4 regions of the Arthrobacter sp. YC-RL1 genome follow, and region 2 is predicted to be linked to each of the others. Evidence: riboswitches for the same ligand, from Rfam matches in the RefSeq annotation. Region 2 holds a riboswitch; each other region holds the start of a gene.
The links. Region 2 has a riboswitch for S-adenosylmethionine ahead of ATC04_RS03675 (OsmC family protein). Riboswitches for the same ligand answer to the same signal wherever they lie in the genome.
Positions count from the first base shown of each region.

Region 1 (3,526 bases), 2.8 Mb from region 2:
AGAAGTACTGGACAATGACCGGTTGGTCGTACCCGTAGTACTCCTTCATCTGCGCGATAGTCGCCGGATCAGCTGCCGAGTCCGAGTTCAGGAAAATCGTCACCGGGTCGTTGGGAAGCGACTGAACTGCGATGAATACCGCGGTGTAGGCAAGCCAGATCACCAGCAGGGCCTGGCCTACGCGCTTGGCAATGTATCCGCCCATGGCTTCGACTCCTAGCCTTCGCTCTTCCAAGCGCCCTGGAAGATCGGGGCGGTACCGGAGGTGAACTCGACGTGGGCTGACTTGTTCGCGCCGTAAACCTGGACCTCGTCCCACAGTACGAGCGTCAGGGCCTTGTCCAGCACCAGTGCACGCTGTTCTTCTTCGACCAGCTTCAGATGCTCTTCTTCGCTGGTTGCCGCCTGTTCCTTGGCGAAGAGCTTGTTCAGTTCCTCGTCGGAGTTCAGGGTCTGGGTATTGTTGGCCGGCGCGTACACCGGGCCGAGGCCGCCGAGGGCGAACTGGCGGGTGCCGAAGAATTCGACCTTGTCGTCGACCAGTGCGTTGACCAGGAAGGTGTTGTCGGCCGCGCGGTTGACCAGCTTCACGCCAAGGTCGCGCCACTGCTGCTCGATCAATTCGAAGGCCGGCTTGATGACAACCGAGTTGTTCGAGGTGGCCACCGTGATTTCCAGCTTTTCGCCGTCCTTCTCACGGATGCCGTCGGCGCCGACCTTCCAGCCTGCTTCGTCCAGGAGCTGCTTTGATTTCTCCGGGTTGTAGGCGATTTCAGAGGACAGGTCGACGAAACCCGGGGCCTTGTGGTTCAAGATCGATCCCGCCACGACGTAGCTGTCGGACAGCACGGTGTCCTTGATGGCTTGGCGGTCGATTCCGACCTGCAGCGCCTGGCGGACCTTGGCGTCCGCCAGCTTGCCGGAGCCGATGCGCACTGCTGCCTGGTTCGTGGTCAGGTCCACTCCCTGCGCGGCGAAGACCTGGCCGCCGTTGGCTGCCAGTACCTGCTCGTCCACCGGCTGCAGACCTCGGACCAGGTCGACCTGGCCCGACTGGGCGGCGCCGGCGCGGCTTGCGACTTCAGGCAGGTACTTGACCACGAGGGAGTCAAGGTATGCGTCGCCCTGGTTCGGGGCGGTTTCCGGGGCCCAGGCGTAGTCATCGCGGCTGGTGAACACCACTTCTTCGTCCGGCTTTTCCGATTCGAAGACAAACGGGCCGGAACCGACGATCTTGGCGATGGCTGACTGGCCTGCATTGTCCAGCTTCAAGGTCTTCGGGGAGACCAGGCCTGCGGCGACCGAAGAAGTAGCGCGCAGGAAGTTGGCGTCGGGACGCTTCAGCGTCACCTTTACCTGGTTCTCCCCCACGACCTCGGCCGACTTGTAGGCGCCGAAGTCCACGTTTGGAGCGATCTGTGCATCTTTGATGCCCAGACCCAGCGCGTCAAGATTCAGCTTAACCGCTTCGGCATTAAGCGCGGATCCATCCGAAAAAGTCACTCCGTCGCGAATGGTGAAGGTGAATTCCGTCTGCTCCTTGTTCGCTTTGAAATCCTTGGCAATCCAGCCCACCAGCTTGCCGGATTCAACGTCGAAGTAGGTCAGGCGGTCAAGGACCGAGTTCAGCACGTTGGCCTTCTCGTAGAAGCGCGCTGCCTGGGTCTGCCAGTTGTTGATCGGGGTGACCTCGGCGAAGGTGAAGGTGCCGCCTTCAACCGGTTCGCCGGAGGCGGTCGGGGCGCCTTCCGCTGGGGCGGCAGTTGTCGAGTTTCCGCCGCAGGCAGTCAGCGTCAGGCCTAGGACGGTGACAAGGGCCGCTGCTTTCAAGCTCAGGTGCGAAGTACGCATCTTCGTGTGTTCCTCTCGGTGTTGGACCCGAGGATTACGCCTGATGTTCAACGATCCGCTTGTAGCGAGTTCGAGGGAAGGCAGAGATCTCCCCTTAAAGGACCGTTGCGAAATCTAGCAATCTCCATCGGTCCTGGCCTTAGCACCGCTCCCGATGTCGGGTGGTTGCTGCGACGTCAACGAGCCAGGTCTCTCAGTCGCTCTGGATGGTGTGGTGTCCAATTTCTTGAACAATTTCAGTGTCGAACACGGAGTTGAATATGACCAAGCGTGACGTAAGTAAAACGTCATGAAACCCAGCAACGGTTATCAACGCTCTTGAAACGAGTCATTTTGCACGTCACAAAGCGTCTTGTGACGATTCTTGTCGACAGCTCTGACAAATTCTTGACTCGGCACCAGGAAGCAAGATCTGTTGCGGCTCCATGGATGAAGGAGCTAGTTGGACAAAATCGCGATATCAGCGACCACGGCCCGCCCTTCCCAAGCCGATGCGTCCGCCGTCCGGTGAACACGGAAATCACCGTCTCCTGCAGAATGGAACAACCCTCGATTGAAACCGGAAATTAGGTTAGCTTAGTAAAAAATTTCGCCATTCCAATCGCGCTAAGAAAGACGGGCAACATGAGCGCCACCGACGCAACACAGTTTTCCGCCCGGCTTCGCAGCGTCACCCAGGAAGATCACCACGCCGCAGAATCCAACGACTTCATCACCAAGTTGATGGGCGGGGAACGCTCGGCACGCGACTACATGTTGCTGATTGCCCAGTACCACTACATCTACGGTGCGTTGGAAGAAGAAGTCCGGGTGCTTGCCGCGGATCCGGAACTTCGCGAAATCTTCGACGCGGCACTTGAACGCAGTGGGCAGATTGCAAAAGACCTGGATGTCCTGCTGCCGGCCCACGGGTTGAAGGAGATCCCAGCGGCGTTGCCGGCCACCGAGGCCTACGTTGCGGCAATCCGCGCCTCGGCGGCGGAACCGGCGCGCCTCGTCGCCCACCACTACCTGCGCTACCTGGGAGACCTGTCCGGCGGCCTAGCCATCGGAAAGCTCGTATCCCGCCACTATTCCATTTCCGATGAAGCATTGAACATGTGGAAGTTCGAGGCCATCGACAAGCCAAAAATCTACAAGGATTCCTACCGCGACAAACTCGATGTTTTCGGGGCGAACACCTCGCATGCCGAAGCGGTGCTCGACGAGGCGAAGCGCGGGTTCCAGTGGAACAAAGCGATCTTCGAGGACCTGCTGAAGGCAAGCGCCAGCGAGCTGAGCGCCGCATCCTAGGTTTTCGGACGTTCTGCACCGACCTGCCACCGGCCGCGGGAATGCCTTCGGCCGGCACGTCGTTGGCAACGGTAACCGTCAACGGAGGAAACTCATGAAGATCGCAGTCGCCGGAGCTACCGGAAAACTCGGCACCCTCGTTATCGATGCGCTGTTATCCCGGGGCGCCCCAGCGGGCAGCCTGGTCGCGCTCGGCAGGTCCCCGCAGAAACTCGCCGCCTTGGCAGCCAAGGGCGTGGAGACCCGCGTCGCCGACTACAACGCGGCGCACACGCTCGTCGCGGCCCTCGAAGGCGTCGACAGGCTGCTGCTGATTTCCGGCAGCGACGTGGGACACCGGATCCCGCAGCACGAGAACATCATCAATGCCGCCCGTCGTGTT
Region 1 is NZ_CP013297.1:3,622,145-3,625,670, forward strand. Features, by position in the region: gene ATC04_RS16665 (ABC transporter permease) at 1-205, opposite strand, end outside; gene ATC04_RS16670 (ABC transporter substrate-binding protein) at 217-1,851, opposite strand; SAM riboswitch class I at 1,973-2,064, opposite strand; gene ATC04_RS16675 (biliverdin-producing heme oxygenase) at 2,476-3,144, shown strand; gene ATC04_RS16680 (SDR family oxidoreductase) at 3,239-3,526, shown strand, end outside.
Region 1: another riboswitch for S-adenosylmethionine. It lies ahead of ATC04_RS16670 (ABC transporter substrate-binding protein); the one in region 2 lies ahead of ATC04_RS03675 (OsmC family protein).

Region 2 (3,526 bases):
CTCGGCAACTGCTCGTGGCCGGTGATGAGGATATCCGGGTGTTCCTCAAGCAACGGAAGGAGGTACATGACGAATTCAATGGCTTGGCTCTTGGAGAGTTCTTGTTCTGGGAAGACACCGTTCTTGGTCGTCTGGCCCAGTGGTTGGTCCCCGCCGAGCTTGTCGTTCACCGAGCTGATGATCTCGCGTTCAACCGACTTCTGGCGTGGCGATTTGGGCGGATATTTCCACGCAAAGCTCATGGTCAAACCAGTTCCAGTTTCAGTCAGCTGAAGCTGGAGCACCGGGCGTGCCGGCTGGGGAACCCTGTAGCTGGCATCTTCGCTGCGCACCGGTGCCACCTGCCGAAGGGAGTTCAGGTACCCACTTTCGAAGTCCTCGATGTCTTTGGTCGGAACCATCATTGCGCCGGCGCTGATGAGATCCCTCAGCTCCGGCCCTACCGCGTCTTCCAGCGGTGCCAGTGAAAGATTTTTCGCCTTGTCCAGCGGTTTGTCGGCAAAGGCAATCATGGACGGCGGGTTGCCCAATGCCAAGACGTTATCCGTTTCGCCGTTCGGACCGCGGAAAATGCCTTCAATGGTCAGGCCGCTGTCGTTTCGCCGCAAGTCGAGAAAGGCTGAACCGGAAAGATCCGCAAAAGACACCTCGCTGCGGTTGCTGGCGTTGCCGTTGACAATGTGAATTCCGGTTTCATGGATCAGGTCGAAGGCTTCGCGCAGGTCTTTTCCGGGCAAGTTGTTCAGGATGATCCAGTCGGTCGCATCCCAGACATGGCCATATTGGTCATGCTGGGATCGTTCGTTGAGCATGACCAATTCGTTGGCGGCGCGGCGCTGCTCCTTGGCGAACCTGTCGTCAAATGGCAGCTTACGCCAAGATACTCCGGTCTGGACCCAGGGGCTGCGGGTTCCCCTGCGGGCCGGACGCGCGTTGAGGTTCAAGGTCGGCCGGCCAAATCGAGTGGCGGGGATGACTTTGAGGATCAGTCCCAGTGGTTCCTCTTCAAGGTCGTTTTCGTGCTCAGCACCGGCAGGCACCTGCGGAAGCAGCCGCTTCAGGGTCCGTTCCCATTGCGGAGCCTGCGGAGCTTTCCAGGTGTCTTCTGCCCTGACTACATCCGAAACTGCGAAGCCGCCGCTGCCGATCTGGGTTGCTTCCACGAGCAACGCTGCGACATCCGCGCAGGAATATTCTTCCGGATGCGCATCGCAACGGCTGCTGAAGCTGATGCTCGTGCCCTCGATGGAAAGCTGGACCACGACGAAGGCCCGGAGAACCCAGCCGGAAACGATCGAACGACCGGGCATCTGCCGACGGTCTGAAATGGTCACCTGCCCGGAATTGGCCATCAGCCACCCTTGGCTGTACTCGCCTTCGGTGACCAGGGTTTGAGCGGCGACGGGGGTCAGCTGGTATTCCATGCTCACAACTTCTCGGGTAGGAGGCCGCGCCGTAACTGCGCGGAGTTCGTGATCAATTCTATCGACGCAATGGACAGTTCTTCCTGTGACGAAACATGAAGAAAGCTATTTACCAACCACGAAGAAACCCGGTAGAAAAGTAACTACTGAATCACGAGTTCTAACCACACAAGCCCTGGCTGGTTGGACGGCAACCCTATTCGCGTCATTGTGCGGGGTGCTCCAGGTGATGATTCGACGGACCTGAAAGACAGATTCGTAAGCGATGGCGCCCCTTGCGCCAGAAAGGGGATCAATTCCTCATGTCTACCGCAGCTTCCACCCTTTCCGTTGCCGAAGACCGCTCCGTCCGCCTGCAGCAGGCTGGCACCGGCTGGGGCGAACGCATCTCCACCGCCCCGGACAGCGCCAAGCTGACCTTCACCGTCCAGGGCGAGGGCTTTGGCTCGGTGGCCAGCAACATCGTCTCCGGCAAGCACACCTTCACCGTGGACGAGCCAGCGGCACTGGGCGGCGATGACCTGGCAGCAAGCCCTGTCGAATATGCGCTCGGTGCCCTGATTTCCTGCCAGGTGGTTGTCTACCGCCTGTACGCCGAGCGTCTAAACATTCAGGTTGACGACGTCAAGATCGTGGCCAACGGGAATTTAGATGTACGCGGCCTGTTCGGCATCGACAAGTCGATCCGCCCCGGCTTCACCTCGGTGGATCTCGATGTGCAGATCACCGGCCCGGAAACCGCGGAGCGCTACGATGAACTGCGCCAGGCAGTCGACGCCCACTGCCCGGTTCTGGATCTGTTCGCCAATCCGGTGCCGGTGAGCACAAAGATCTCGCTGGTTTCCAACAACTAGCTGATCAGCATGGCGTTGCCCGCTTCACGGGCGACGCCATGCTTTACACAGAGCCTTGTTTCCACGGCGTGGCACTCATAGGCTGACTGCGAAGGCTAAGGACCGGAAGAAGCTGCCATGTCTGCGCCGAAAATTGTCCAGTGGGACCCAAGGATCCCGAGGCGTCTCGGCAGTGTTGCGACCGGAGAGCAGAACCGCACGGCCATGAAGCAAAACGCCATCGAGATCGGCGGCTACATCCCGCTGAGGAACTGGCGCTGTGCTGGGGAAACGCGTCAAAGGATCTGACCACCTGTCTGATGAATGAGTGGGTCTACGACCGCAAGATGACCGATGAAGGAACTGGTCAGCCTGCTGAGCAATTGGACAGTAAGCGAACTAACCACAATTTCGACCAGACTCGGCATCCCTGCGAGTCTGCTTCACGCCTGGTCGATGCCGTTACCGACGGATACTGTGCTCCCCTGCACCGCTAGTTTCCGACCGGCTGGTCGCTATAAAGGATGTAGAGATTTCCAGGGTACGTATTCCTGCCGGCAAACGTGTGAGCACCATGGGGGCGTCGGCCAACCGCGACGAAAGCGCTTTCGGAGATCCCGACGACATCCTCCTCGACCGGCATCCGAGCCTGAACTCGCTTTACGGGGCAGGGATCCACAACTGCCCCGGTGCGCCCCTGGCACGGCTGGAACTGCGGGTATTGATCGAAGAACTGATCTTGCGCGTCCACCGGCTGGTGTCCATCGAGAACGATCCGCCGGTCCGCGCCCACTTCCCCGGCAGTGGATTCAGCAAGCTTCCGCTGATCATCTGGTAGTTGGTCGCCAATTTGTCGGAAGAACCGGATAGATTCTAGTCAACAATTAGCTCATCGCACCGGGGGTCCTGACCTAATGACCGACTACCGCTCTTTCGACCGCACACAACTGATTTCCCGCTACGGCCAGTTGACGTCACCCGAGCAGGCTTGGGCCTGCATGGATATGACTCGTCAGGAACTAATCGACATGATTCACCAGCATGAGCCATTCGAGGAACAGCCTAGGCCCCATTTCCCGCCAAACGCGCTGCTGAACCGCCAGCGCAACGAAATCGGTGCCGAGATGCCCTTCACGCTGGGATCCGAAAAGAAGTTGTACTTCTGCTGGGAGCCTGACGCGATCGGTGCCGCAGCCTACCTCGATGTGTCCAGGATGGATCAACGCGTCTGGAATATCGGGGAAGAAATTTCGGCAGGCACCATGGTAC
Region 2 is NZ_CP013297.1:793,246-796,771, reverse strand. Features, by position in the region: gene ATC04_RS03680 (DEAD/DEAH box helicase) at 1-1,424, opposite strand, end outside; SAM riboswitch class IV at 1,574-1,695, shown strand; gene ATC04_RS03675 (OsmC family protein) at 1,727-2,278, shown strand; gene ATC04_RS19205 (cytochrome P450) at 2,688-3,095, shown strand; gene ATC04_RS03665 (hypothetical protein) at 3,172-3,526, shown strand, end outside.

Region 3 (3,526 bases), 2.4 Mb from region 2:
AATCATGCAGGGCCTTTTTCGATATCGGGTAACTGGGGCTAACTATGGATTGATATAGACTCAGCCTATGGTTCAAAAGGCAAGCGGCTTGACGCTGCAACAGCTTCGCTACTTCACCACGGTCGCGACCGAGGGCTCGATCTCCGCGGCCGCTGACCTGCTCTACGTGGCCCAGCCGAGCATGTCTGCCGCGATGAAGGAGCTCGAAGCACGCCTGGGGCGCACGCTGCTGGTGCGTTCAGCCAAGGGCGTGACGCTCACCGTCGAGGGCGCTGAATTCCTGGGCTATGCCCGCCAGGTGCTCGAACAGGTGCAGCTGCTGGAGCATCGCTACCTGGGCCGCCCGCCTTCCCGCCGCCTGCTGGGCATTTCGACCCAGCACTACTCGTTCTCCGTGGATGCGTTCGTGCGCATGGTCCAGGCCAGCGGGGCCGAGGAGTACGAGTTCTCGCTGCGCGAGACCCGCACTGAGGAGATCATCGAGGACGTGCGCACGCTGCGCAGCGAAATAGGTATCCTCTACCGCAACGACTTCAACCGCAAGGTCATCGACAAGCTGCTGCGCGAATCCCGGCTGGTGTTCCACCCGCTGTTCCTTGCAGATCCGCACATCTTCATCTCGCGCACCAACCCGCTGGCATCCCGCCGGCGCGCCACCCTGGAGGACCTCGAGGACCTGCCCCGGCTGACCTTCGACCAGGGCGCGAACAACTCGTTCTACTTCGCCGAGGAAATCCTCTCCACCCTCTCCAGCAAGCGCGAGATCAGGGTCTCGGACCGCGCGACCATCTTCAACCTCATGATCGGCCTAGGCGGGTACACGATCTCCACCGGCATCATCAGCGACGAGCTGGACCCGTCCATCGTTGCCATCCCGCTGGATATCGACGAGCGGATCGAGATCGGCTGGATCGACCACGCTGCGATCCCGCTGACCGAACAGGCCCAGCGCTACCTTGAGGAAGTACGCTCGGTGGTCTCCGAGTTCGGCGTTCACTTGCTGGGCTGAAACGTCATAGTGAGTCTTCAATTCGTCCTCACGCGACACATATAAGCCCATAATTCCCGGAATTCAGGGGTTTTTGCCCCATTTAGCGCGTCACATGGGCCATACGGGGCATGGCCCAGCATGACGAAACCGCGACATATGACGGGCCGCGGCACTGCATTAAGCGCCGGCCGCGCCCCCGCTTGCGCCTGCCGGCACCGGTGGCCAACCATGGAACTACTTACCCATCTAGAGCGACTAAGAGATCTGGCTCGTCGACGTCGCAGCAACCATCGGGAAACCGAAAGGTGCTAATGCCAGGAACGATGGAGCAGCTCCGAGCCGCGTTATAAACCGCGGCGCTGTGCCTCGTACCGTGATGTCCAGGCCGGCAATCGGCCTGGCACCGGCGGTGCGCGGCACCGTGTTCGGTGCACTCTCTCGTGGACTACACAACGAGAAGGAGTACTGCCATGGCCCAGCCACGAGACCTCGCACAGCAGTCAACCGCGGCGATCCACGCCGGATACACCCCGAGCGGGGACTACCGACCGCTGACCGTGCCGCTGTATTCCTCCGCGGCCTACGAATTTCCCTCGCACGCCGATGCGGTGGAGAAGTTCGCGCTGCGCCAGTCGGGCTTCACCTATTCGCGCACCGGGAACCCCACGGTGTCGGTCTTCGAGCAGCGCGCCGCCGCATTGGAAGCCGGAGCCAACGCGGTGGCCACCGCCACCGGCCAGGCTGCCGTGGCGCTGGCGCTGCTGGCGCTAACCCAGGGACCCAAGCACATCATCGCCTCCAGCCAGCTGTACGGCGGCACCGTGGACCTGCTCACCGATTCATTCAACGACTTCGGCATCCGCATCAGCTTCGTGGACCCGGATGACCCGGCGGCATGGGAGGCCGCCATCGAGGAAGACACCCGCGCGTTTTTCCTTGAATCGGTCACCAACCCGCTGTCCACGCTGCCGGATTTGCCGGCGCTCAGCGAGATCGCCCACCGCCACAACATCCCGGTGGTCGTGGACAACACACTGGCCACCCCTGCAAACTTCCGGCCGCTGCTGCACGGCGCGGACATCGTGGTGCATTCGGCCACCAAGGCCCTGGCCGGCCACGGCCAGGTGCTCGGCGGCGTGGTCGTGGACTCCGGGACCTTCGACTTCTCGGACCCGGTCCGCTGGGCGCAGGTCGCCGCGCCGCGGGCCCGCTACGCCGGCACCTCGCTGCTCGAACGCTACGGGGCCGGAGCCTATTCCATGCTGGTGCGTTCCAAGTTCCTGCATGACTTGGGCCCGACCCTGCCGGCGGCCAGCGCCCATGGCATCCTGACAGGCATCGAGACGCTGTCCGTGCGCACCGCCGCGGCGCAGCAGAACCTGCTGCTGTTGGCAAACTTCCTGCAGGCGCACCCCGCGGTGGCGCAGGTGCACCACCCCAGCCGGCCCGGGCACCCGCACTTTGAGCGGGCCAAACGCTTCTTCCCGCGCGGCACCGGCAGCGTGCTGGCGGTGGAACTGCACGACGAGGCCCTGGTCTCCGCGTTCATCGACAGCCTGGAGGTGATTGTGCTGGCCGCCAACATCGGCGACACCCGCACCATGATCGCCCACCCTGCCACCATGACCCACTGCCGGCTCTCCGAAGCGCAGCTGGCCGACGCGGGCCTGAACCGCGCGGTGCTGCGGATCTCGGTAGGACTGGAAGACCCCGCAGACTTGATCCGCGACCTGGACCGCGCGCTGAATGCGGCCCAGGCCGCCACCCGAGAGGAGAGCTTCGCATGAGCGGCTTCAACACGCTGGCGGTGCACGCCGGCCAGGAAAAGGATCCGCACACCGGTGCGGTGATCCCTCCGATCTACCAGACCAGCACCTTCATCCAGGACGGCATCAACGTGCTGCGCGCGGGCCACGAGTACTCCCGCGGATCCAACCCGACCCGCAACGGGTTCGAAACCCAGCTCACCGCTTTGGAAGGCGGAGCCGCAGGCTTCTCCTTCGCCTCCGGGATCGCGGCGGAAGACGCGCTGCTGCGGGCGCTGCTCGCCCCGGGCGACCACATCGTGCTGGGCGCCGACGGCTACGGCGGCACCAACCGGCTGATCACCCGCCTGCACCACAAGTGGGGCATCACCGCCAGCGCCGTGGACATCACCAACCTCGATGCGGTGCGCGCAGCGCTGCGCCCGAACACCGCGCTGCTGTGGGTGGAAACCCCCTCCAACCCGCTGCTGGGCATCGCTGATCTGGCAGGCTGGGCCTCCGTGGCCGCGGAAGCCGGCGCGCTGCTAGTCGTGGACAACACCTTCGCCACCCCGTACCTGCAGCGTCCGCTGGAATTCGGCGCGCACGCGGTGGTGCACTCGACCACCAAGTACATCGGCGGGCACTCGGACGTGCTTGGCGGCGCGGTGATCGTGGGGGAGCACCTGCACCGCGGGCAGTCGCTGGCCGAGGCCGTGGGCTACCAACAGTTCGCCGGCGGCGCGGTGTCCGGGCCGCAGGACAACTACCTGGCCTCGCGCGGGCTGAA
Region 3 is NZ_CP013297.1:3,166,178-3,169,703, reverse strand. Features, by position in the region: gene ATC04_RS14660 (LysR family transcriptional regulator) at 68-1,009, shown strand; SAM riboswitch class I at 1,231-1,321, shown strand; gene ATC04_RS14655 (aminotransferase class I/II-fold pyridoxal phosphate-dependent enzyme) at 1,462-2,778, shown strand; gene ATC04_RS14650 (cystathionine gamma-synthase) at 2,775-3,526, shown strand, end outside.
Region 3: another riboswitch for S-adenosylmethionine. It lies ahead of ATC04_RS14655 (aminotransferase class I/II-fold pyridoxal phosphate-dependent enzyme); the one in region 2 lies ahead of ATC04_RS03675 (OsmC family protein).

Region 4 (3,526 bases), 2.5 Mb from region 2:
GCTTGGCAGCTGCTCAAGGCGCTGGCCGCCGAGCAGATCATGGAGGACAAGATCGCTCTGGTCGATTCGGTGGCCGAAGCGGTGGAATTCATCGGCGGCATGCAGTCGCTGCGCCGGCGCACCAGATTCTGAGAACGGCAACGGCCGCCGCCTGGTGAAGCAGGCGGCGGCCGTGGGAATGGCTCATCGAGCCGGCGGGGCTCAGGCCACGTTGGTGCCGAACAGCAAGCCGAGGCAGTAGGTGACTGCGGCGGCGCCCCAGCCGATGGCCAGCTGGCGCAGGCCGCGCTTCATCGGCGAGGCCCCGGACAGCAGCCCTACAATGCCGCCGGTGATCATCAGCGCGGCGCCGACCAGCAGCACCGAGGTGATGATCGCAGCCAGGCCTGACATGCCGAAGATGTAGGGAAGGATCGGGATGACCGCTCCGGAGGCGAACAGGCAGAAGGAGGTCGCCGCGGCGCCGGTGGCCGAGCCCAGTTCCTCGTGCTCGTTCGCCAGCTCTTCGGCCCGGGCTTCCGGGTTCAGCGAGAAGGACGGGTTGCAGTCGCAGGTGAACAGGCCCATGCGTTCTGCAGCGCGGTGCTCGGCATCCTCGTCGGTCATGCCGCGGGCCTTGTAGATGAGCACCAGTTCGTTGGCGTCCAAATCCAGGTCAGGGGCGGCGGTGAGCGTCACCTGAGTGGGACGCGAAGCCGTGAGCAGCTCGCGCTGCGAACGCACGGAGACGTATTCGCCGGCGGCCATGGACAGCGCGCCGGCCAGCAGGCCGGCGATGCCGGAGAACAGCACCAGTCCGGAGGAAACACCGGTCGCTCCGATGCCCATGACCAGGGCCAGGTTGGAGACCAGGCCGTCGTTGGCGCCGAAGACCGCGGCGCGGAAGTTGCCCGACAGCTGCGCGCGGCCCGCGGTGGCCAGGGCGCGGACGACTTCCTCGTGGACCTGCTCGTCGGCGGCCATCTGCGGCGACGCGTCGGCATCGGTCGCGTAGGGGGTGCTGCTTTCGGCCCGCTGCGCCAGCGCGAGCACGAACACCGAGCCGAAGCTCAGGGCGAGGAAACGCAGGAAGCTGCGACGCAGCGAGGGACGCACCGGGCGGGCATGCGCCCCGAGCTTGGTGCGCCAGTATTCCTCATGGCGTTCTTCCGCCGCGGCCAGTCCCAGCAGGATCTGCTTTTCCTGTCCGGTCTTCTTCTGGGCCAGCGCGCGGTAGATGGCGCCTTCGGCGACCTCGTCCGCAACGTACTTGCGCCAGCGGCGGATCTGGGCGGGGGTGGGCTCAGTCGTGGGGCTGTGTGACATCACGAGGATGACTCTCCTACGGCTTGGGATTTCTCAACGAAACCCGGGATTCTGTTCAGCCTCTCAGTTTAGCCAGCGAGATGGTGCCGGGGAATTTGGCAAGCCTAAAAGCAAGGCTGCGCCCATCGGGCTGCCCGGCGGACGCCACGAACACCACCAGCTCGCCGGCCGCGGGATCGAAGACCGGGCGCCGGGAGGAACGGGTGATCAGCCGCTCAAGGTGCGCCGGGTCTGAAACGTAGCGGGTGTACCAGCGGTCCTGCACGGTGAACTGCACCTGTCCGGTCTGCAGATCGATGATGGGGAGGACGGAAAATGCCATGACACGACAACTCTCGCTGAGCTCTTGCCCGCGCATCGGTCGATGCCCGGACCGCTTCTTCATCCGAACCACCCATGAACCTGGGGTTGGTGCGCGGCCAGTCGGAGCTTGGCGCCGCGTCTCGTGAAGCAACAGTGTCGATGCTACCGCCGCAATATTAAGTCGTGAAGTTTCATTCCGTAATATGAACTCCGCGCGAAGCGCTAGTCGGAGCCGCGCCTGGACTGCGCGGTCTGCTGCAGCCGGTCGCGCTGGTCCTGCCATTGCCGGGGTGTGTAGTCCGGCAGGTTCGGCGCTTCCGCGCGCAGCCCGACCTGGCCGTCCAGGAGCTCGCGGACGATGTCCAGATGGCCTGCATGGCGCGAGGTCTCTGCGATCATGTGCACCATGAGATGTTCCAGGGTGGTGTGCCGGTGGCGGACCCACCAGGGGACTTCGGCCGGGGAGGCGAGCTCCAGCTGGTCGAACCCGGCCTCGGCGAAGGCGATGGCCCGCTGGTAGAGCTCGATGACCTGCTGCGCGCTGGCATCGGCTGGCGGAATGAAATCCGCCTGCGGGTCGTCGATGTCCAGCAGCTGCTGGACGTAGGAGTCGTTGACCGGCCGATTGAGGCACGCACCGAAGTAGCCGTACTCGGTGATCGCCAGGTGGTGCACGACGCCCAGCACGTGCGTGCCGGTGGGGGTCATGGGTTGGCGGGCCAGCTCCTCGCCGAGCTGCCGGCTTTTGAAGATGACTGCCTGCCGCGCGTCGTTCAGGTATTCGCGCAGCCTGGCCGCGGTGCTGTTCGGGGTGTCGTCCATGGACCGAGTGTAGGTGCAGGCCACGGTTCGGGGAACCCGCTTCAGGAAATGGGAAGCCACCGAAGCCAAGGTGTCATATTCTTCCGCTCCGGTTGGCCGGAAGTTGCGTATTGGTAAACTGGGGACGCAGAGCGGCCGGCAGAAGTACACTCCCGCGGTCGCTGCCTATCCTTCGAGTGAACAGGTCCAGGTGCCCCACGGATGAAAGCTCTGCCCGTCGAACCCTCAGGCTCGTCAATCAACATCGGAGCACGGCTGCGCGGCGTCCGCCAGCAGCAGCACATGACGATCGACCAGGTCGCCGAGCTTTCCGGGTTGACCAAGGGGTTTCTTTCCCGCGTCGAACGCGACTTGACCAGTCCGTCGGTCTCCACGCTGCTCAAGCTCTGCGAGGTGCTGGGGATCGAGGTCGGGACCCTGTTCGAAGTACCGGACACGACTTTGGTGCGACTGGGGGATGCGCCGCGCATCTCGCTGGGAGGCTCGGGCATCACCGAGAAGCTGGTCACCCCGCGCGGCGAAAAGCGCGTCCAGGTCATTCGCGCCGAAGTGGAACCCCGGGGCAAGGGGGAGAGCGAACTGTATTCGGTGGATTGCGAGCTCGAAGTGCTGCACGTGGCCTCCGGGGTGTTCACGCTGGTGCTGCCCGAACGGGTGGTCGAGCTCGCTGCGGGGGACACCATGACCTTTCCGGGGCGGGAACCGCACAGCTGGGAAAACCCCGGCGATGAACCTGCCGTGGTGCTCTGGACCCTGATTCTCTGAGTCTGTGCAGTGGCTCCCGGTGTGGTGTGACTCCCCGGACAGAGCCTGCCGCGAAGAGGCGCCGCGTTCACGGCTGGCCACTGCACCGCGTATTCTTGGAATAGTGCCCGCCGACGCATGCAGGCTAGTGAAGACAGGAAGGAGTGCAATGGCGACTGGTAAATCCACCGGAAGCGCGGAGTCCAAACCGCACGAATTGCGCTCCATCAGCTGGTGGGCTTCGGCCCTGGTCGGCATCCTGGTCGGATCGACCCTTGCGTGGCTGCGGACCCAGCGCAACTTCTTTTTCCTTGGCGCCGCCATTCTCGCGGTCGTCATCATCATGCTGGGT
Region 4 is NZ_CP013297.1:3,304,150-3,307,675, reverse strand. Features, by position in the region: gene ATC04_RS15230 (LOG family protein) at 1-132, shown strand, start outside; gene ATC04_RS15225 (VIT1/CCC1 transporter family protein) at 202-1,305, opposite strand; gene ATC04_RS15220 (hypothetical protein) at 1,361-1,627, opposite strand; SAM riboswitch class IV at 1,643-1,756, opposite strand; gene ATC04_RS15215 (DinB family protein) at 1,831-2,430, opposite strand; gene ATC04_RS15210 (helix-turn-helix domain-containing protein) at 2,632-3,195, shown strand; gene ATC04_RS15205 (hypothetical protein) at 3,344-3,526, shown strand, end outside.
Region 4: another riboswitch for S-adenosylmethionine. It lies ahead of ATC04_RS15220 (hypothetical protein); the one in region 2 lies ahead of ATC04_RS03675 (OsmC family protein).